2 regions of the Streptomyces sp. NPDC059917 genome follow, and region 2 is predicted to be linked to the other one. Evidence: riboswitches for the same ligand, from Rfam matches in the RefSeq annotation. Region 2 holds a riboswitch; the other holds the start of a gene.
The links. Region 2 has a riboswitch for glycine ahead of gcvT (glycine cleavage system aminomethyltransferase GcvT). Riboswitches for the same ligand answer to the same signal wherever they lie in the genome.
Positions count from the first base shown of each region.

Region 1: it holds a riboswitch for glycine, as region 2 does, so the genes downstream of both, gcvP (aminomethyl-transferring glycine dehydrogenase) here and gcvT (glycine cleavage system aminomethyltransferase GcvT) in region 2, are expected to answer to the same signal.

Region 1 is NZ_JBHWLC010000029.1:75,853-86,169, reverse strand. It holds gene ACFWAR_RS18830 (FHA domain-containing protein) at 1-808, shown strand, start outside; gene ACFWAR_RS18825 (MerR family transcriptional regulator) at 851-1,618, shown strand; gene ACFWAR_RS18820 (bifunctional nuclease family protein) at 1,671-2,144, shown strand; gene ACFWAR_RS18815 (MerR family transcriptional regulator) at 2,325-2,963, shown strand; gene ACFWAR_RS18810 (DNA polymerase IV) at 3,080-4,639, shown strand; gene ACFWAR_RS18805 (PRC-barrel domain-containing protein) at 4,644-5,030, opposite strand; glycine riboswitch at 5,133-5,231, shown strand; gene gcvP (aminomethyl-transferring glycine dehydrogenase) at 5,428-8,313, shown strand; gene ACFWAR_RS18795 (DUF5999 family protein) at 8,419-8,625, opposite strand; gene ACFWAR_RS18790 (hypothetical protein) at 8,923-9,558, opposite strand; gene ACFWAR_RS18785 (glutamate-cysteine ligase family protein) at 10,054-10,317, shown strand, end outside.
Region 2 is NZ_JBHWLC010000037.1:64,663-74,979, forward strand. It holds gene ACFWAR_RS21945 (ABC transporter substrate-binding protein) at 1-625, opposite strand, end outside; gene ACFWAR_RS21950 (ABC transporter permease) at 651-1,643, opposite strand; gene ACFWAR_RS21955 (enhanced serine sensitivity protein SseB C-terminal domain-containing protein) at 2,220-2,960, opposite strand; gene ACFWAR_RS21960 (enhanced serine sensitivity protein SseB) at 3,046-3,780, opposite strand; gene ACFWAR_RS21965 (AAA family ATPase) at 3,872-4,606, opposite strand; glycine riboswitch at 4,811-4,911, shown strand; gene gcvT (glycine cleavage system aminomethyltransferase GcvT) at 5,076-6,191, shown strand; gene gcvH (glycine cleavage system protein GcvH) at 6,319-6,702, shown strand; gene glyA (serine hydroxymethyltransferase) at 6,718-7,974, shown strand; gene ACFWAR_RS21985 (APC family permease) at 8,157-9,824, shown strand; gene ACFWAR_RS21990 (L-serine ammonia-lyase) at 9,955-10,317, shown strand, end outside.

The DNA of each region.
Region 1 (10,317 bases), on a different contig from region 2:
CAAGAAGAACCGCGAGGAGAGCGGTGCGCCCAAGCACCGCGCGGGACACGGTGACGTGGAGGAGCAGGGCGACCGGCCGCTCTTCCGCGACGAGGTCGCCGGGGCGGGTGACAATTCGGGCGCGTACGGCGCGTCGGCTGTTGACCCTGCCGGTTCCGGGCGCATAGGTTTCGGTGAACCATCAACCTCAAGTACGGGTGGAGGGTTTGCGCCCGACCCGTATGCCACCAATGCCTCCGCGGGGCACCCGCGGCGCGAGGAGCCGTCCATGTCGGCCGAGCAGGTTTGCAGCAGGTGTGGCCACCGCAGCGATGCGGCCAGCCGGTTCTGCTCCAACTGCGGGGCGCCGCTGCGGCCGGGCCTGACGCCGGAGCGTGCTTCGGAGACCACGTCCACCATCTCGATCTCGGGCCTCGAGGCCTACGAGGCCGAGGTGTCCGGACAGCACGTGTCGTCCTCGCTGTCCCCCGAGGCCCAGGCCGCGGTGGAAGCCCTGCCTCCGGGCTCCGCGCTGCTCATCGTGCGGCGCGGCCCGAACTCCGGCAGCCGCTTCCTGCTGGACGGCGAACTGACCACGGCGGGCCGCCACCCGCAGAGCGACATCTTCCTGGACGACGTCACCGTCTCCCGGCGGCACGTCGACTTCCGCAGGGGCCAGGACGGTGGCTTCACCGTCTCCGACGTGGGCAGCCTCAACGGCACGTACGTGAACCGTGAGCCGATCGACTCGGTCGTCCTGCACAACGGCGACGAGGTCCAGATCGGCAAGTACCGGCTGGTCTTCTACGCGAGCCAGCGGGGCATCTGACCGTCTCCCCGGGCCCGCCCGGGGAGACCACAGGGAAGGTCCATGCTGCGTACCTCGACGGGCGGTGCCGGACACGGCGCCGCCGGCTCGGGCGGGCGGCTGGTGAGCATCGGCACGGTGCTCACCACGCTGCGCGACGAGTTTCCCGAAGTCACGATTTCCAAGATCCGGTTCCTCGAGGCGGAGGGGCTGGTCGAGCCCCGGCGCACACCTTCCGGATATCGCAAGTTCAGCCCCGACGACGTCGAGCGGCTGGCCAGGATCCTGCGGTTGCAGCGCGACCACTACCTGCCGCTGAAGGTCATCAAGGACCAGCTCGACGCGCTCGAACGCGGCGAGCAGATTCGTATCCCCGCCCCCGCGGCACCCGCTGACGGCGACGCCGCCGGGGCGGCGGTGGTGGCCGCCGTGTTGGGCGAGATCAGCCGGAGCCGGCCCACCGTGGCCCGGATCGGCCGGGCCGAGCTGCTGGCCGCCGCCGAGGTGGACGAGGTGCAGCTGGTCGAGTGGGAGTCGTACGGGCTCCTCGCGGAGGGCCCCGAGGGCGGATTCGACGCCGAGTCCGTCACCGTGGCCCGCCTGGTGGCGGAACTGGGCCGTTTCGGCTTGGAACCGCGCCACCTGCGCGCCATGAAGGCCGCGGCGGACCGGGAGGCCGGTCTGGTGGAACAGGTGGTCGCACCGCTGCGACGGCACCGCAATCCCCAGACCCGGGCCCATGCCGAGGCCACCCTGAAAGAGCTCGCGGGCATCTCCGTACGGCTCCACGAGGCGCTCGTACAGACCGCTCTCGGGGTCCGTCTGCACTGACTCGCGGGGCCCCGACTACCCAAACCGGCCGGGCAGGTCCTAGGGTTGCTGTGTGAACGAGCTCGACGTTGTGGGTGTCCGGGTTGAAATGCCCTCCAACCAACCGATCGTGCTCCTGCGTGAAGTGGGAGGCGATCGGTACCTCCCCATCTGGATCGGTCCTGGGGAGGCTACTGCCATTGCCTTTGCCCAGCAGGGGATGGCCCCTGCCCGGCCGCTGACGCACGACCTGTTCAAGGACGTGCTGGAGGCGATCGGCGAGGAACTCACCGAGGTCCGGATCACGGATCTGCGGGAGGGTGTCTTCTACGCGGAGCTCGTCTTCGCCAGCGGGGTCGAGGTGAGCGCGAGGCCGTCCGACGCCATAGCGCTGGCCCTGCGCACGGGGACGCCGATCTACGGGAGCGACGGGGTGCTGGACGATGCCGGAATCGCGATTCCGGATGAGCAGGAGGACGAGGTGGAGAAGTTCCGCGAGTTCCTCGACCAGATCTCGCCGGAGGACTTCGGCAGCAGCAATCAGTGAGGTGTCGGCCGAGTCGTCCTCAAGGGAATGTCAGCCCATTCGAGTAGCCTTTCCCCGCTAAGGGATACGGGAAACCACTCTCAGGGTGATTATCACTCGGCGTGCCGAGTGTGGCGATCGTTGACGCACCCCGGGTGACTGCCTACCTTCAAGGTGGCAGGTCAAGGACGGAGGGTCGGCGTGAGGATCACGGGCGACGGTACGACCGGGGGCACCCCCGCACGGAGTGAGGGCGGACCGTACGCGCTGCACGGCGGGCCGGTGGGTGCCGCGCGCCGTCAGCCGGAATCCGTGGCGCCCGGCCCGGAGGACGGCGAGCACGCCGCCGGCGAGATCGGCTACCGCGGGCCCACGGCCTGCGCCGCCGCGGGCATCACCTACCGGCAGCTCGACTACTGGGCGCGGACCGGGCTCGTCGAGCCCAGCGTGCGCGCGGCCGGCGGATCCGGTACCCAGCGGCTCTACAGCTTCCGGGACGTGGTCGTCCTCAAGATCGTCAAACGCTTCCTCGACACCGGGGTGGCGCTGCAGAACATCCGCACCACCGTCCAGCACCTGCGCGACCGGGGCTTTCGCGACCTGGAGCGGATGACGCTCATGAGCGACGGCGCGACCGTCTACGAGTGCACCTCTCCGGACGAGGTCGTGGGCCTGCTCCAGGGCGGGCAGGGGATCTTCGGGATCGCCGTCGGCGTGGTGTGGCGGGACGTGGAGAAGGCGCTGTCGCAGCTGCACGGGGAGCGCGTGGAGACGGGCGAGACGCTGGTCGGGCACAACCCGGCCGACGAGCTGGCCGCGCGGCGCAACCGGGCGGGCTGAGGCCACCGGGTCGCCGCGCCGTCCAGAACGCCCCCGTGGCGCGCCGGACGCTCCTCGCGGGGCGCGCCGGACGCGTGTCGGGGGCGTTGTCAGTGGCGTAGGGCAGCATCGGTGGCGTGAGAGCCGCGCCGACCATCCTGCATCTGGACATGGACGCCTTCTACGCCTCCGTGGAGCAGGCGGCGAAGCCGAGCCTGCGCGGGAAGGCCGTGATCGTCGGCGGGCTCGGCCCGCGCGGGGTGGTCGCGACGGCCTCGTACGAGGCGCGCCGCTTCGGGGTGCATTCGGCGATGCCCACCGCCCAGGCCCGGCGGCTCTGCCCGAACGGGGCCTATCTGATTCCGCGCTTCACCCTGTACCGGGCGGTCAGCGACCTGGTGATGGCGCGGCTGCGCGCGCTGTCGCCGCTGGTGGAGCCGCTCAGCCTGGACGAGGCCTTCGTGGACCTGGAGGCGGGCGGCGCGGCCTTCGACTCGGCCGGGGCCCGGGACACGGCCGAGCGGCTGCGGGCGGACATCCGGGCGGCGACGGGGCTCAGCGCCTCGGTGGGGCTGGCCGGGTCCAAGATGCTGGCCAAGGTGGCCTCGGAGGGCGCCAAGCCGGACGGGTTGCTGCTGATCGAGCCGGGGACCGAACGGGAGCTGCTGGCGCCCATGTCGGTGCGGACCCTGCCCGGGGTGGGGCCGGCCACCGGGGAGCACCTGCGGCGGGCCGGGATCACCACGGTGGGGGAGCTGGCCGATGCCGGCGAGGACGAGCTGGTCCGGATGACCGGGCGGGCGCACGGGGTGGCGCTGTACCGGATGGCGCTGGGGTTGGACGACCGGCCCGTGGTCGCGGAACGGGACGCGAAGTCCGTCTCGGTCGAGGACACCTTCGACGTGGACCTGCACGACCGGGTCCGGATCCGGGGCGAGGTGCAGCGGCTCGCGGAGCGGTGCGTGGGGCGGCTGCGCGCGTCCGGGCACTCGGGGCGGACGATCGTGCTCAAGGTGCGCCGCTACGACTTCTCCACGCTGACCCGGTCGGAGACCCTGCGGGGGCCGACGGACGATCCGGCGGTGGTCCGGGAGGCGGCGGCCCGGCTGCTGGAGGGGATCGATACGACGGGCGGGGTGCGGCTGCTGGGCGTGGGGGTGTCGGGGCTGGCCGACTACACGCAGGAGGACCTGTTCGCCCAGGCGGAGGCCCAGGCCGAGGCGGAGGCGGAGGCCCGGGCGCAGGCGCAGGCGCAGGCCCCGGCCGGAGCGCGGGCGCCGGTCGGGGAGACGGATTCAGGTGGGGCGGATGTGGCCGCGGGGGCGCAGGGGCCGAACGGGGCGGACGGGGGCGCGGGGGCGCCCGTACGCGCGGAGGCGGCGGCCGGGACCGGGGCCGCGGACGCGCCCGTGGGGGAGTCCCCGCAGGAACGGAGGTGGCCGGCGGGGACCGATGTGCGCCACGGGGAGTACGGGCCCGGCTGGGTGCAGGGCAGCGGGGTGGGGAGGGTGACCGTCCGTTTCGAGCGGCCGGGATCGCCGCCGGGTCGGGTGCGCACCTTCCGGATGGACGACCCCGAGCTGGAACCGTCCGATCCGCTGCCCCTGGTCGGGGAGGCGGACGGGGAACATGCCAAAGGTGACGGGGAACATGCCGAAGAAGGGGCGGGCGGGGGACGGAGCGGTGGAGGCGGGTGAGGGGTCAGGCCTCGCCGCCGGCGAGCCGGCCGAAGTCGCGGTCGCCGTGGTGGAAGTCACTCGGCAGGGTCACGTCGAGGCCGTAGTGGTGGTAGAGCTGGAGCTCCTGTTCGGGGGAGAGGTGGCGACCCACCCCGAAATCGGGGGCGTCCTTGATCAGGGCGCGTTCGAAGGGAACCCGCAGGGTGTCGCCCACCACCTCGCTCGGTTCCAGCGGGACGAAGGCGTCCCGACTGAAGAGCCCGGTCCGTACGGCGGCCCATTCCGGGACGCCCGTGGCATCGTCGAGGTAGACCTCGTCGACGGTTCCGATCTTGGTTCCATTGCGGTCGAACGCCTTGCGGCCGATCAGGCTGCGCGGATCGATGTCGGTCTGCACGGTCGCCTCCATTTGGTCGCAACTCCTCCGTAATGACTACAAAAGTGCATTTCCGGGGAGGGGGCCACTCGAGGGAGTGCCCAGATCCTCGCTGGTAGGCTGGGGAACGGCTGCTGACCCTGTGCGGGAGAGTCCTCCGATCGAGTTCGTCGGAGGCGCCGAAGGAGCAACTCCTCCCCGGAATCTCTCAGGCAGACGTACCGCACGGACGAGGCCACTCTGGAAAGCAGGACGGGCGACGGATCGCAGTTCCGGTGCCCTTCCTCACCGACGGTGAAAACCGGACCTCCACGGGCGATCCCCAGGAGGCCCGGTGAAGCTCTCAGGTTGAGATGACAGAGGGGGAGGCCGTCCGGGTGCCCGCGCCGTGGTACCCCTCGCAGGTCGTACGACCAGGAGGCCTCCGTACATGACCGCCAACCGCATTCCGCTCTCCCAGCTGGAGCGAGGCATCCCCTTCGAGCAGCGCCACATCGGCCCGGATGCCGAGGCGCAGGCGAAGATGCTGGCCCAGGTGGGCTACGGCTCCCTGGACGATCTGACCGCCGCCGCGGTGCCGGACGTCATCAAGAGCGCCGAGGCGCTGAACCTGCCGGGTGCCCGCACCGAGGCCGAGGTGCTCGCCGAGCTGCGTTCGCTGGCCGACCGCAACCAGGTCCTGACCCCGATGATCGGCCTCGGTTACTACGGCACCTTCACGCCGCCGGTGATCCTGCGCAACGTCATGGAGAACCCGGCCTGGTACACGGCCTACACGCCGTACCAGCCCGAGATCTCGCAGGGGCGCCTCGAAGCGCTGCTGAACTTCCAGACGGTCGTCGCCGACCTGACCGGGCTGCCGACCTCCGGCGCCTCCCTGCTCGACGAGGGCACCGCCGCCGCCGAGGCCATGCAGCTCGCCCGCCGCGTGGGCAAGGTCAAGGGCGGGGTCTTCCTCATCGACGCGGACACGCTGCCGCAGACCATCGCGGTCATCCAGACGCGCGCCGAGCCCACCGGGGTCGAGGTCGTGGTCGCGGACCTGTCCGAGGGCATCCCGGCCGAGATCGCCGAGCGGGGCGTCTTCGGCGTGCTCCTCCAGTACCCGGGCGCCTCCGGTGCGGTCCGCGAGATCAAGCCGGTCATCGACCGGGCGCACGACCTCGGCGCGATCGTCACCGTCGCCGCCGACCTGCTCGCCCTGACCCTGCTCACCTCCCCGGGCGCGCTCGGTGCGGACATCGCCATCGGCACCACCCAGCGCTTCGGCGTCCCGATGGGCTTCGGCGGTCCGCACGCCGGTTACATGGCCGTCCAGGAGAAGCACGCCCGCTCCCTGCCCGGCCGCCTGGTCGGCGTCTCCGTCGACGCCGACGGGAACAAGGCCTACCGCCTGGCCCTGCAGACCCGCGAGCAGCACATCCGCCGCGAGAAGGCCACCAGCAACATCTGTACCGCGCAGGTGCTGCTCGCGGTCATGGCCGCCATGTACGCCGTCTACCACGGCCCCGACGGCCTGCGGACGATCGCCCGCCGCACCCACCGCTACGCCACCCTGCTCGCCGCGGGCCTCACCGCCGGCGGCGTGGAGCTGGTGCACGGCTCGTACTTCGACACGGTCACCGCCCGGGTGCCCGGCAAGGCCGACGGGGTCGTGGCCGCCGCCCGCGAGGCCGGGGTCAACCTCTACCGGGTCGACGCCGACCACGTCTCCGTCTCCTGTGACGAGACCACCCTGCGCGCCGACATCGACGCCGTGTGGGCCGCCTTCGGCGTCACCGCGGACATCGAGGCGCTGGACGAGGTCACCGCCGACACGCTGCCCGAGGGGCTGCTGCGCTCGGACGCCTACCTGAGCCACCCGGTCTTCCACCAGCACCGCTCCGAGACCGCGATGCTGCGCTACCTGCGCAAGCTGTCGGACAAGGACTACGCGCTGGACCGCGGCATGATCCCGCTGGGCTCCTGCACGATGAAGCTCAACGCGACCACCGAGATGGAGTCGGTGACCTGGCCCGAGTTCGGCCAGCTGCACCCCTTCGCCCCGGTCGAGCAGGCCGCGGGTTACCTCACGCTCATCACCGAGCTGGAGGAACGTCTCTGCGAGGTCACCGGTTACGACAAGGTGTCCATCCAGCCCAACGCCGGATCGCAGGGCGAGCTGGCCGGTCTGCTCGCGGTACGGGCGTACCACCGGGCGAACGGCGACGAGCAGCGCACCATCTGCCTGATCCCGTCCTCCGCGCACGGCACCAACGCCGCCAGCGCCGTGATGGCCGGCATGAAGGTCGTCGTCGTCAAGACGGCGGACGACGGCGAGGTCGACGCCGCCGACCTGCGCGCCAAGATCGAGCAGTACCGCGACGAGCTCGCCGTGCTGATGATCACCTACCCGTCCACGCACGGCGTCTTCGAGGAGCACGTCGCCGACATCTGCGCGCAGGTGCACGACGCGGGCGGCCAGGTCTACGTGGACGGCGCCAACCTCAACGCCCTGGTGGGCCTGGCCAAGCCGGGTCACTTCGGCGGCGACGTCTCGCACCTGAACCTGCACAAGACCTTCTGCATCCCGCACGGCGGCGGCGGCCCGGGCGTCGGCCCGGTCGGTGTCCGGGCGCACCTGGCCCCGTACCTCCCCAACCACCCGCTGCAGCCGACCGCCGGTCCCGCGACGGGCGTCGGTCCGATCTCGGCCGCGCCGTGGGGTTCGGCGGGCATCCTGCCGATCTCGTGGTCGTACGTGCGCCTGATGGGCGGCGAGGGCCTCAAGCGCGCCACCCAGGTGGCGGTGCTCGGCGCCAACTACATCGCCAAGCGCCTGGAGCCGCACTTCCCGGTGCTCTACACCGGCCCGGGCAACCTGGTCGCGCACGAGTGCATCATCGACATGCGCCCGCTGTCCAAGGCCACGGGTGTCAGCATCGACGACATCGCCAAGCGACTGATCGACTACGGCTTCCACGCGCCGACGATGTCCTTCCCGGTGGCCGGCACCCTGATGATCGAGCCGACGGAGTCCGAGGACCTCGCCGAGATCGACCGGTTCTGCGACGCGATGATCGCCATTCGCGCGGAGATCGAGAAGGTCGCGGCGGGCGAATGGCCGCTGGAGGACAACCCGCTGGCCAACGCCCCGCACACGGCCGCGGCGCTGGGCGGCGAGTGGAACCACCCGTACACCCGTGACGAGGCGGTCTTCCCGGGCGGGCTGACCGCCGCCGAGAAGTACTGGCCGCCGGTCCGCCGGATCGACGGCGCCTTCGGCGACCGGAACCTGGTGTGCTCGTGCCCGCCGCTGGACGAGTACGACAACTGATGCTCGTGCTCGCCCTTCGCTGAGAAACGAAAGGGGCCGGTCCGGGAGTATGCCTCCCGGGCCGGCCCCTTCCGCGTGCTCCGTGCGCGTTCCTCGGGCGGCTCGCTACGCCGCCTTCATCACCTGCGCCGCCGCGAGCGGACGGTGCGGAGCGATGATCCGGCCGTCCGGCAGCAGCTCACCGGTGTCCTCGAAGAGCAGGACGCCGTTGCACAGCAGGCTCCAGCCCTGTTCCGGGTGATTGGCCACGGGATGCGCGGCCTCCCGGTCGGCGGAGTCGGCGCTAGGGCAGGCAGGCTGGTGCTGGCACATGGATACGTTCTTTCGCTGCGGTGTGGTCTGCGTGCTGCGGCTCGATGCGTCGTTCATGGCCGCCCCCCGTATCAATCGGTGTGGTCAGGGTCCAGTGTTGCCCCACGGACTGGCGTCCGCAGGGATTTCCGGCAGCTGTCCTCATAGATTGATGACGCATCACCCGTGCGGGCGGTTCAGCTCAACTCCCCTGTCATTTCGGATGGTTCGGGACTGGCCCGAGCGGGCTAGGCCGAATGGGCACACTGGGCCACCGGGGCGCCGCAGGCGGGTCGGACCGGGCCGCGGCGGCCCGGATCAGGCGGCCGGAGCCGCCAGCGAGGGCGGCACCGGCGGACCCTGGGGGCTCGCCTGGCTCTGGGGGGTGAGGCGGTGGGTCAGCACGGGCAGCAACTCCGACACGGGGTGCGGGCGGTAGGCGGCGATGCCCGGCGGGGCGGGCGCCAACGGCACCAGCAGGTCGGCGGCGGCGGGCAGGCCGGCCGAAGCGGCGGCGCCGACCCCCTCGTGCAGCCACAGGGTGAGCATGTACAGCTCCGGTACGGACAGCAGCCGGGGCTGGTAGTTCTTGCCGAGGGATTCCGCCTGGCGCAGGGCGCGTTCGGTGGCGGCGACGTAGGGACCCTCGAAGAAGTGGGAGAAGACCCAGCCGTCCGCCGTCAGCCGGGTGTCCGCCGCGGCGACGAAGCGGTCGCCGCCGCGGATCAGGAACCTCCAACCGGTGAGCCGGGTGCGGGGCGGCCGGCCCGCCGTCGACGGCAGGAACTGGAGCCGGTCCAGTACGTGGACGGGCAGGGGGAGTTCGGCGGTCAGCGGTCCTGGGAGGGAGCGCAGCGCCGGCGTGAGCGCCTCGTGGACCGCGGTGGGGGAACCGAGTGCCGCGAGGACGCTGCGCAGGGCGGGCGCGGGGGCCGGAGGGACATGCAGCGGCATGGTGGGTCGCCTCTCACTTGGGAGACCTGGGAGAACGGGGGCAGGTGCGGACGGCGCTGTCGCATTCTGGGGCCAGAGGGGGGCTGAGGGGCAATGGCCGCGCGCCAACTCTCTGCCTCGTTTGCGGAGTTTATACGACATGTGTTCACGCAGTGTTTCGGCTAGCTGTCCCGCCCATTGCCGACAAGGCGCATACCGGTCCTGCTGCGGAGGATTCGTAGCTGCACGAGCGCGGGCATCTCACGCTGACCTCGGAGGTTACCCGAAGGGTGCTCGGCTGGAAAGCATCGGTATTGCGTACACGGAAAAGTCGACGGGGGCATTGCAGGATGCCCCTTGCCAGATGAATGTGCCGTAGCGCCTGTCGGCCAAACCGGCGCGCGCTGTCCGCCAGTCGTGCCCCCGCCGCGTTATCGATCACTCGGCCGGGGCATCATCGACCGTAACGTGCGCCCGGACGGACCGGGCCGGGCCCACTCGTGGAGGGACGCTTCGATGGGGGAGAAGGTCGTGGCAGGCGGATTCGACCTGTCCGATCGGCAACGGTATCGGAGGAAGCTTCACGAGTGCCTGGAGGGACTGGAGCGGCTTCTGGCGGAGAAGAGGTTCGATCGCCCCAAGAACATGATGGGGCTGGAGATCGAGTTGAATCTCGCGGGTTCCGACGGATTGCCGAGAATGGTGAATGCGCAGGTACTGGAGCGCATTGCGAGCCCCGATTTCCAGACCGAACTCGGAATGTTCAACCTGGAGGTCAAC
Region 2 (10,317 bases):
TCGTCTTGTCGTCCGGCGTCTGGACGGACTTGAGACCCATCTTGTTCGGGTCGCTGTCCTTGTACGGGCCGGGGTACTTCTGGCCCTGGTCCAGCTGGTCGATCAGGTACGTCGGACCACCGGAGAGGACGTCCTGCGCGAAGACGCGCTCGACGCCGTACTTGATGTCCTTCGAGGTGATCGGCGTGCCGTCCTCGAACTTCACGCCGTCCTTGAGCTTCAGCGTGTAGGTCTTGCCGTCGTTGCTGAGCACCGGCAGGGCCTCGGCGAGGTCCGGGACCAGCTTGGTGCCGTCCTTGCCCGGCTTGCTGTCGTAGGCCAGCAGCTGGCGGATGTACAGGCGCTGGATGTTCCAGACGAAGCCGTAGTAGGCGCGCGCCGGGTCGAGGTAGTCGACGTCCTGGGGCGACCAGAGCTTGAGCTCGCCGCCCTTCTTGTCGGAAGCGTTGACCACGCCCTTGGTCGCGGCGTCGAAGGCGGCTCCGGTGGAGGCCTTGTCCTTCGCACCGTCATCGCCCTTGCCACCGCACGCGGCGGTCAGCGACAGGGCTGCGACCACGGCGGTGATCGCGATTGCCTGCTTTCTGCGGATCACGTTTGTCCAACCTCCATGAGTGGATGACATGAGTGGATGAGTCGAGGGACTCGGATCAGTTGCCCTTGGGGTCGAGCGCATCGCGCAGACCGTCCCCGAAGAGGTTGAACGCCAGGACGGTGATGAAGATCGTCACACCGGGGACCACCATGTACATGGGGTCGAACTGGTAGATGGGGACCGCGTCGGAGAGCATCTTTCCCCAGGACGCGGTGGGCGGTTTGACGCCCGCTCCGAGGAAGCTCAGGGCCGCTTCCGTCAGGATGTTGGTCGGGATGATCAGCGTCGAGTAGACGAGGATCGGCGCCACCAGGTTCGGCAGCAGCTCCTTGAACAGGATGTACGCCCGCCCCGCGCCGAGGCTGCGGGCGGCCTCCACGTACTCGCGCTCGCGCAGCGAGATCGTCTGGCCGCGCACGATCCGGCCGATGTACGGCCAGCCGAAGAAGCCGATCACCAGGACCAGGACGCCCATCCGGACGCCCGAACCCTCGAACCCCCAGAGGGAGTTGGGGACCACGGACACCAGGGCGATGGTGAAGAGCAGCTGCGGGAAGGCCAGCAGCAGGTCCATGACGCGGCTGATGACTCCGTCGACCCAGCCACCGAGGAAGCCCGCCAGCGTGCCCAGCAGGCTGCCGATGACGACGGAGACGATGGCCGCCAGGAAGGCGACGGTCAGGGAGATGCGGGCGCCGTAGACGATCCGGCTGAACACGTCGCGTCCGTTGGTGGGTTCGACGCCGAGCAGGAAGTCGGAACTCATTCCGCCGTAGGAGCCGATCGGCGTGCCCAGGTTCGGGTCGATCAGGTCCTCGTGGAACTCGTTGGGCGGGTGGCCCAGCAGGCTCACGATCTGCGGCGCGAACACCGCCACCAGGATCAGGAGGAGCACGACGATGCCGCCCGTGAGCGCGACCTTGTCGCGCTTGAGCCGCATCCAGGCGATGCGGCCGGGTGAGCGGCCTTCGATGGCCTTGGCTGGGACGTCGGCTACGGACACGGGAGCGGGCGTTTCCGCGCTCGTGTCATGCAGTGGTGCCGTCATCGTGGTGGGGACCCCTCTCGGCCGACGGGTGGGTCGGCCCATGCCCGCCGCTGTGGCGGCGTTGGTGCGGAGTGGCGCTCGGAGTGCGTGGGACGGTGCGCCCGGGTGTGACCGTGCGGTGCACGGGAGTGCACGGAACTGCGGGAACTGCGCGTACTGCGGGGACTGCGTTTGCTTCAGTGCGTTGTCTTCGGTGGCGCGTGCTGCGTGGTGCGTGAGGTGCAGGAACCGCTGGAAGTGCAAGGTGAAGTGCAGAGTGAAATACAGATGCCGAGCCGGGTAACAGCAGGACTGATCGGCTCTTGGGTGGGGAGTCTTCATGGGGCCCTCGATCACCCGCCAGACCCGCAGATGAATGGATGCGCAACCGTGATGTGCGGACCCGTGACCCGCTATCCGGACTTCGCTGGCCCCTCAGCGGAGCAAGACCGTCCGTTCGGTACGGAATCGGACATCCGGGCCAACTCTCGCTTCTCGTGTGCTATTTGGACACGGGCGACGGGGCAAATCCGGACAACGCAAAGGCCGCACGGAAGCGGGTTCCATGCGGCCTGATACGGCGGTCTCAGCAGGTGGTCAGTACGCCGGCGCCTGACCCTCGCGGTCGTAGAACGGCCGCGCCTGGGCGCGCAGCCACATCGCGACGGGATCGTGCTCGTCCGCGAGCGCGACCGTGCACACCGGCACCCCCTCGGGCACGGCCCCCACGGACTGGCGCATCATCTCGCGCACCGACTCCAGCGCGGGCACGGAGGCGTCGTAGAGGTCGAGGCCCACGGCGAGGTAGGGCGAGCCGAGCACCGGCTGGACCCAGGCGCGCCGCAGCGAGCGCACGGCGGGCGTGCGGTGGGCGTGCTGGGTGAGCAGCCCGTAGAACTGCGGGAGTTCGATCGAGGGCTCGGACAGCCGCAGCGGCCCGGCGGGCATCCGGTCCAGGCCCGTGGCGATCCGGCGCAGGTCGGCCCAGGGAATGCCGAGGCCGCCGCCCTGGGCGTGCGGATTGAGCCACAGCCCCCAGCGGTCCGGGTAGAGGGCGCGGGCGACGTCGCGCCCGGTCACCACCTCGTAGCCGCGGTTCCAGCCGCTCGCGGCCAGCTCCTGCGGGGAGGTCACGCAGGGCGCGTAGCCGAGCCCCTCCACCTCCATGCCCCCGTACTGGGCGTCCGGCGAGCCGGACTGCCCCTGCCACAGCAGCATCCACAGCCGGCCCTCGGCCAGCCCGTGGAGCAGCTGCTCGTAGCTGTCGTAGCGCCCGGGTGTCACCTGGCGCAGCATGTGCTCGACCTGCCCGGCCGCGGCCGTGCCTGACGCACTCACCCGGTACCCCTCTTCGTCCGCCCGTCGTCCACGCGTACCCCCGGGCCACGCGTGCGGCCGGGCAATGCGAACAGCTTAAGCGCGACTACGGCAGGTAGAACGGGCGCACGCGCTCACGGATCCAATCGGCCACCGGGTCCTCGACCGCGTCGAGCAGGATCAACTGCACCGGCCAGGGCGGTCGGACCCGTCCCAGGGCCCGTCCCAGGGCGTCCATCGGGGCGTTGCGGTGCTCCGGTTCCCATCCCAGCAGGCGGACACCGATGTACAGCTGCGGGGCCGCGCCCTCGACGCTGGCCAGGCAGCGGTGGGCGGCGGCGACCACCGCGCTGGCCCGGAACTCCTCGCCGGCGGCGGCCAGGAAGTCCACGGGGTCCTCCTGCCAGTCCGGCTCGTACAGCCGGACCCGGCCGCCCGTGGCCGGGCCGTCCAGCTCGCTGCGGCCGGCCCGGCAGAGCAGCGCCACGGCGGGCGGCGGCAGCGGGACGCCGACGGCGCCCTCGGGGTTCACGGCGATGCCGAGCTGCGGGGGCAGGCCGCGGGCGAACTCGACGGCGGGCGCGACGACGAAGTCCATGCCCGTGCCCACGCAGGCGAGGAACTGCGCCTCGGAGCTGTAGACGGGCGCGTAGGCCTCGCCGCCGATGTCCATGGTCGCCAGGGTCAGGCTCCCCGCGTCGGGGCCGCCGCCGGCGGGCAGCGGTACCCAGACGTGACTGCGGGCCAGCGTCTCCAGGATCCGCGGTCCGGCCTGCGGGTCCCCCATCGCCGTGCCCAGGACCGCTTCGAGTTCGTTGGCCGGCCAGCCACTGCCCTGCATGCCCGTGTTCTCCCCGTGTGCGTACGGTCGCGAAGGCCGCCGCGGCGCCGGTCCGCGGACCGGCGGCCCGTGGGCCCTGTCACCGGTGAGGCTAATGCGTCCCGGGCCCGGAGCCGAAGCCGATCCGGGTCACTGCGGCCGCGGCCGCCCGGTCGAGCAGGACGGCGGAGGCGCAGCCCGCCGGCAGCCGGCCCGCCTCGGCCTCGCGCAGCAGCCGGGTGACCGCGCCGCGGTGCCGGGCGAAGGCGTACGTCGACACCCCGCGCCCCCGGGCCGCCTGCCCGGCCAGCGCCTCCTCGGCGGTGGCGTCGAGCAGCACCAGGTGCAGGGCCCGGCCGCGGCGGCGGGCGGCCCCGGCCAGCAGCGCCCGTACCCAGGTCTGCGTGCCGCAGTCGTGGACGACGGCGGAGCCCCCCGAGCGCAGCACCCGCCACAGCCCCCAGTAGTGCGCGGCGCGCACCAGCGGGCGGTAGGCGGCGTACGGCAGGGCCCGGGGCATCCGGCGCTCCCAGCGCTCGCGGGCGTCCTGGGAGTCGATCCCGCCGCCCGCGACGGCCCGCTTGATGAGGGTGCTCTTGCCGCCGCCGGGCAGGCCGGACACGACGACGATGTCGCCCTCGGCGAAGCCGAGGCGGGCCGGGCCGCGGCTCGCGCCGCCCCGGCCGCGCAGGTCCCGCACGGCGGCCGCGGGGGCGGCGGCCGCGCCTCGTGGCCGGCGCCCCGGTTGGACCGGTACGGCGCCCACCGGCGCACCCGCTCCCGCCACCGTCCCGGCCGCCGCTCCTGCCGTCGTCCCCGCTGCCGCGCCGATTCTGCGCACAGTGATCGCCTCCCCCGGATCGGGTCACCAGGACCCTTGCCCCCTGAGTGTAAAGAGACGGTAATGCGGCGGACATGGTTCCGGTCGGGTCATCGCGCCGGAGCGGCGGCCCGGGCCGGGGCGCGGGTCACATCCGGGACCCGCACGCCCATTCGCGGCCGGGCCGTGCAATGATGTGCGCCATCTGGACCCAACTGCATAAAGGCCGCTCGAATCCGCGCGGGAGAGTCCCGGGAGCTGCTCCGCACCCCGGGCGCCGAAGGAGCAAGACCCTCCCTTGAATCTCTCAGGCCCCGTACCGCGTGGATGAGGCAGATCTGAAAAGCGAGCCGTACCGCCTTCCGGCCGGTGCGCTCCACCCAAGGTGCAAGTCGAGGAACTCTCGGCGAACCTCTCAGGTTCCGATGACAGATGGGGAGGATCCTCCTCGTCATGTCATGCCCTGTCGATGTTCCGGGACCTGGGAGCCACACCCATGAGCACTGCCCCCCGCCTGACCGCCCTTGACGCGCTGCACCGTTCCCTCGGTGCGACGATGACCGACTTCGCGGGCTGGGACATGCCGCTGCGCTACGGCAGCGAGCGCGACGAGCACAACGCCGTGCGCACCCGGGCCGGCCTCTTCGACCTCTCCCACATGGGCGAGATCACGCTGACCGGCCCCGAGGCCGTCAAGGTCCTCGACTTCGCCCTGGTCGGCAACATCTCCACCGTCGGAGTCGGCCGCGCCCGCTACACGCACATCTGTCGCGAGGACGGCGGCATCCTGGACGACCTGATCGTCTACCGCCTCGGCGAGACCGAGTACATGGTCGTCGCGAACGCCTCCAACGCCCAGGTCGTCCTGGACGCGATCACCGAGCGCGCCGCCGGCTTCGACGCCGAGGTCCGCGACGACCGCGACGCGTACGCCCTGCTCGCGGTCCAGGGGCCGGAGTCCCCCGACATCCTGAAGTCGCTCACCGACGCCGACCTCGACGGGCTGAAGTACTACGCCGGTCTGCCCGGCACGGTGGCCGGGGTGCCCGCGCTGATCGCGCGCACCGGCTACACCGGCGAGGACGGCTTCGAGCTGTTCGTCTCCCCCGAGCACGCCGTGGAGCTGTGGCAGGCGCTGACCAAGGCGGGCGAGGGCGTCGGCCTGATCCCCTGCGGCCTGTCCTGCCGCGACACGCTGCGCCTGGAGGCGGGCATGCCGCTGTACGGGCACGAGCTGACGACCGCGCTGACCCCGTTCGACGCGGGTCTGGGCCGGGTCGTGAAGTTCGAGAAGGAGGGCGACTTCGTCGGCCGCGCCGCCCTGGAGGCCGCCGCCGAGCGCGCCGCCTCCGCCGCCCCGCGCAAGCTCGTCGGTCTGATCGCCGAGGGCCGCCGCGTCCCGCGCGCCGGGTTCCCGGTCGTGGCCGACGGCCAGGTCATCGGCGAGGTCACCTCGGGCGCCCCGTCCCCGACGCTGGGCAAGCCGATCGCGATGGCGTACGTCGACGCGTCGCACGCCGCACCGGGCACCTCCGGCGTCGGCGTGGACATTCGCGGTACGCATGAGCCGTACGAGGTCGTGGCCCTGCCGTTCTACAAGCGTCAGAAGTGACGCTTCCCCCCATCGGGAAGCCCGCTCCGCGCACCACGACGGACGTCACGGCGCGCCCCGCACCGGGCGCCGTACCTCGTCACACCCCTGTTCATCAGCACTCCCCCGCATCCAGGAGAATCAGGTCATGAGCAACCCCCAGCAGCTGCGTTACAGCAAGGAGCACGAGTGGCTGTCGGACGCCGTGGACGGCGTCGCGACGGTCGGCATCACGGAGTTCGCGGCCAACGCGCTCGGTGACGTCGTCTACGCACAGCTGCCCGCCGTGGGCGACACCGTGACCGCGGGCGAGACCTGCGGCGAGCTGGAGTCGACCAAGTCCGTCAGCGACCTGTACTCCCCCGTCACGGGCGAGGTGGTCGAGGCCAACCAGGACGTCGTGGACGACCCGGCGCTGGTCAACACCGCTCCGTTCGAGGGTGGCTGGCTGTTCAAGGTGCGCCTCGCGGGCGAGCCGGACGACCTGCTCAGCGCGGAGCAGTACGCCGAGCTCACCCACTCCGACAACTGACCCCAGGGGATCCTGATGTCTGTTCTCAACACCCCGCTGCACGAACTCGACCCGGACGTCGCCGCCGCTGTCGACGCCGAACTCGTGCGCCAGCAGTCGACCCTGGAAATGATCGCGTCGGAGAACTTCGCTCCGGTCGCCGTCATGGAGGCCCAGGGCTCGGTCCTGACCAACAAGTACGCCGAGGGCTACCCCGGCCGCCGCTACTACGGCGGCTGCGAGCACGTCGACGTGGTCGAGCAGATCGCGATCGACCGCATCAAGGCGCTCTTCGGCGCCGAGGCCGCGAACGTGCAGCCGCACTCGGGTGCGCAGGCCAACGCGGCCGCGATGTTCGCGCTGCTGAAGCCGGGCGACACGATCATGGGCCTGAACCTGGCCCACGGCGGTCACCTGACCCACGGCATGAAGATCAACTTCTCCGGCAAGCTCTACAACGTGGTCCCGTACCACGTCGACGAGACCGGCCGGGTGGACATGGCCGAGGTCGAGCGCCTCGCCAAGGAGTCCAAGCCGCAGATGATCGTCGCGGGTTGGTCCGCCTACCCGCGCCAGCTGGACTTCGCCGCCTTCCGCCGCATCGCGGACGAGGTCGGCGCGTACCTGATGGTCGACATGGCGCACTTCGCCGGTCTGGTCGCCGCGGGCCTGCACCCCAACCCGGTGCCGCACGCCCACGTCGTCACCACCACCACGCACAAGACCCTCGGCGGTCCGCGCGGTGGCGTGATCCTGTCCACGCAGGAGCTGGCCAAGAAGATCAACTCCGCGGTCTTCCCGGGTCAGCAGGGCGGCCCGCTGGAGCACGTGATCGCGGCCAAGGCGGTCTCCTTCAAGGTCGCCGCCTCGCCCGAGTTCAAGGAGCGCCAGGAGCGCACCCTGGAGGGCGCGAAGATCATCGCCGAGCGCCTGGTGCAGGAGGACGTCACCAAGGTCGGCGTCTCCGTGCTCTCCGGCGGTACGGACGTCCACCTGGTCCTGGTCGACCTGCGCGACTCCGAGCTGGACGGCCAGCAGGCCGAGGACCGGCTCCACGAGATCGGCATCACGGTCAACCGGAACGCCGTCCCGAACGACCCGCGGCCGCCGATGGTCACCTCGGGCCTGCGGATCGGCACCCCGGCGCTGGCCACCCGCGGCTTCGGCGCCGAGGACTTCACCGAGGTGGCCGAGGTCATCGCCGCCGTGCTGAAGCCCGAGTTCGACGCCGAGGACCTCAAGGCGCGCGTCTCCGCGCTCGCCGCGAAGTTCCCGCTGTACCCGTCGCTCTAGCGCGCCCGGAGGGTCCGGCCCTGTTTTCCACAGGCCCGGGCCCTCTTTGGCGACCAAGGTCCCAGACGGGCATGCCTTTCTGCCTATGAAATAGCCAAATTACGGCAAATAGGCTTCACGTAAAGGCGCGGCAGCAGCCAGCCAGGCATTCCCCGTCAGGACGGACACCCCATCTCATGGACATGAGCGCAGCGAACAGGAAGGGACTCAGTCTCTTCGCGCTGATCATGATCGGCATCGGTTCGATCTTCGGCTCCGGCTGGCTCTTCGGAGCGGGTACGGCGGCCCAGGTCGCGGGCCCGGCGGCGCTCGTCGCCTGGGTGATCGGCGCCGTCTTCATCGGCATGATCGCCATGTCCTACGCCGAGGTGGGCGCCGCCTATCCGATCCCGGGCGGCATGGCCCGCTACGGCCACCTCTCGCACGGTCCGGTGCTGGGCTTCATCACCGGCTGGGCGGTCTGGATCGCGGTCGCCTCGCTCATCCCGATCGAGTCGATCGCCGCGACCCAGTACATGTCCTCCTGGAGCTTCGACTGGGCCAAGGACCTGGTCGACGCCCGGTCCCACCAGCTGACCACCTTCGGCATGCTGGTCGCCCTGGCGCTGACCGTGCTGCTGTGGCTGTCCTGCTACTGGTCGGTCCAGCTGCTGGCCCGGATCAACGCGGGGCTGACCCTGGTCAAGTTCGCCATCCCGGTGCTCGCCGTGATCGCGCTGGTCGCCTCCGGCTTCCACACCGAGAACTTCACCGCGCACGGCGGCTTCGCGCCGAACGGCTGGTCCGCCGTCCTGACGGCCGTCACCACCTCCGGCGTGGTCTTCGCCTTCAACGGCTTCCAGGCCGTGGTCAACCTCGGCGGGGCCGCCAAGAACCCCGGCCGCGCCATCCCGATCGCCCTCGTCGGCGCGCTCTCCCTGGGCCTGGTCATCTACCTGGCCCTGCAGGCCGCCTTCCTGGGCGCCGTACCGCCCGAGCACCTCGCGCAGGCCGGCGGCTGGGCCGGGGTGAACTTCAACTCCCCCTTCGCCGAGCTGGCCAAGCTGCTGATGATCCACTGGGTCGTGGTGATGCTCCAGTTCGGCGCCTTCATCTCGCCCGCCGGTTCCAACATCGCGAACGTGGCCTCGGCCGCGTACATGGTGCAGAACCTCTCCGAGACCGGCTTCTTCCCCAAGAAGCTCAAGGAGACCCACCCCGTCTACGGCACCGCACGGCCCGCGATGTGGCTGAACCTCGGCTTCTCCGTCCTGCTGCTGGTCACCGTCGGCCACAGCTGGAAGACCCTGGCCCCGATCATCTCGGCCGCCATGGTCATCTCCTACCTGATCGGCCCCATCGCGGTCGGCGTCTTCCGGGTCACCAAGCCCGGCCTCAAGCGGCCCTTCCGGCTGCCCCTGGCGGCCGTGCTGTGCCCGCTGACCTTCGTCTTCGCGGCCTGCGCGCTGTACTGGTCGAAGTGGCCGAACACCGGCATCGTGACCGCGCTCACCCTGGTGGCGGCCCCGATCGCGGCGGTCGTACTGGCCCGCAAGGGCGAGAAGGACCTGGTCAGGCAGTTCGCCCCGGCCTGGTGGATCGTCGTCTTCCTGGGCTGCCTGTCGCTGCTGTCCTACCTGGGCAGCACCGACTTCGGCGGCACCGGCCGGATCCCGGACGGCCTGGACATCGCCCTGGTCGCGGGCATGGCCGTCGCCGTCTACTACTGGGCCGTGCGGGCCGGCATCAAGGCCCACCGGGACGGGCTCCCGGGCCCGGACCCGGTGCTGGACGCCGACCCCGACGCGGCCGGGCCCGCCGCGGAGGGCGCCGCCGCCGACGAGCGGGGACGTGAGCTGTCGCACGCCTGACCCTTCCGTGACCCGTCCGGCAGCCGAGCCGTTCACCTCACCGCGTTAAGCTCGGCTGTCGGACAAAATCCGAACAATCCACCTCTCCTGCCCCCTCCCACCCCACGAGCAGACAAGGGAGTCCGCCACCGTGGCCATCTCCGTCTTCGACCTTTTCTCCATCGGCATCGGTCCGTCCTCGTCCCACACGGTCGGCCCGATGCGCGCCGCGCGCATGTTCGTGAACCGGCTGAAGAAGGACGGTGTCCTCGCCCAGACCTCCTCCGTACGGGCCGAGCTCTTCGGCTCGCTCGGCGCCACCGGGCACGGCCACGGCACCCCCAAGGCCGTCCTGCTGGGCCTGGAGGGCCACTCCCCCCGCTCCGTGAACGTGGAGACCGCCGACGCCGAGGTCGAGCGGATCCGGCAGAGCGGTCGGCTGCGCCTGCTGGGCGCGGAAATAGGCGATGGCCACGAGATCGACTTCGACGAGCCGAACCAGCTGATCCTGCAC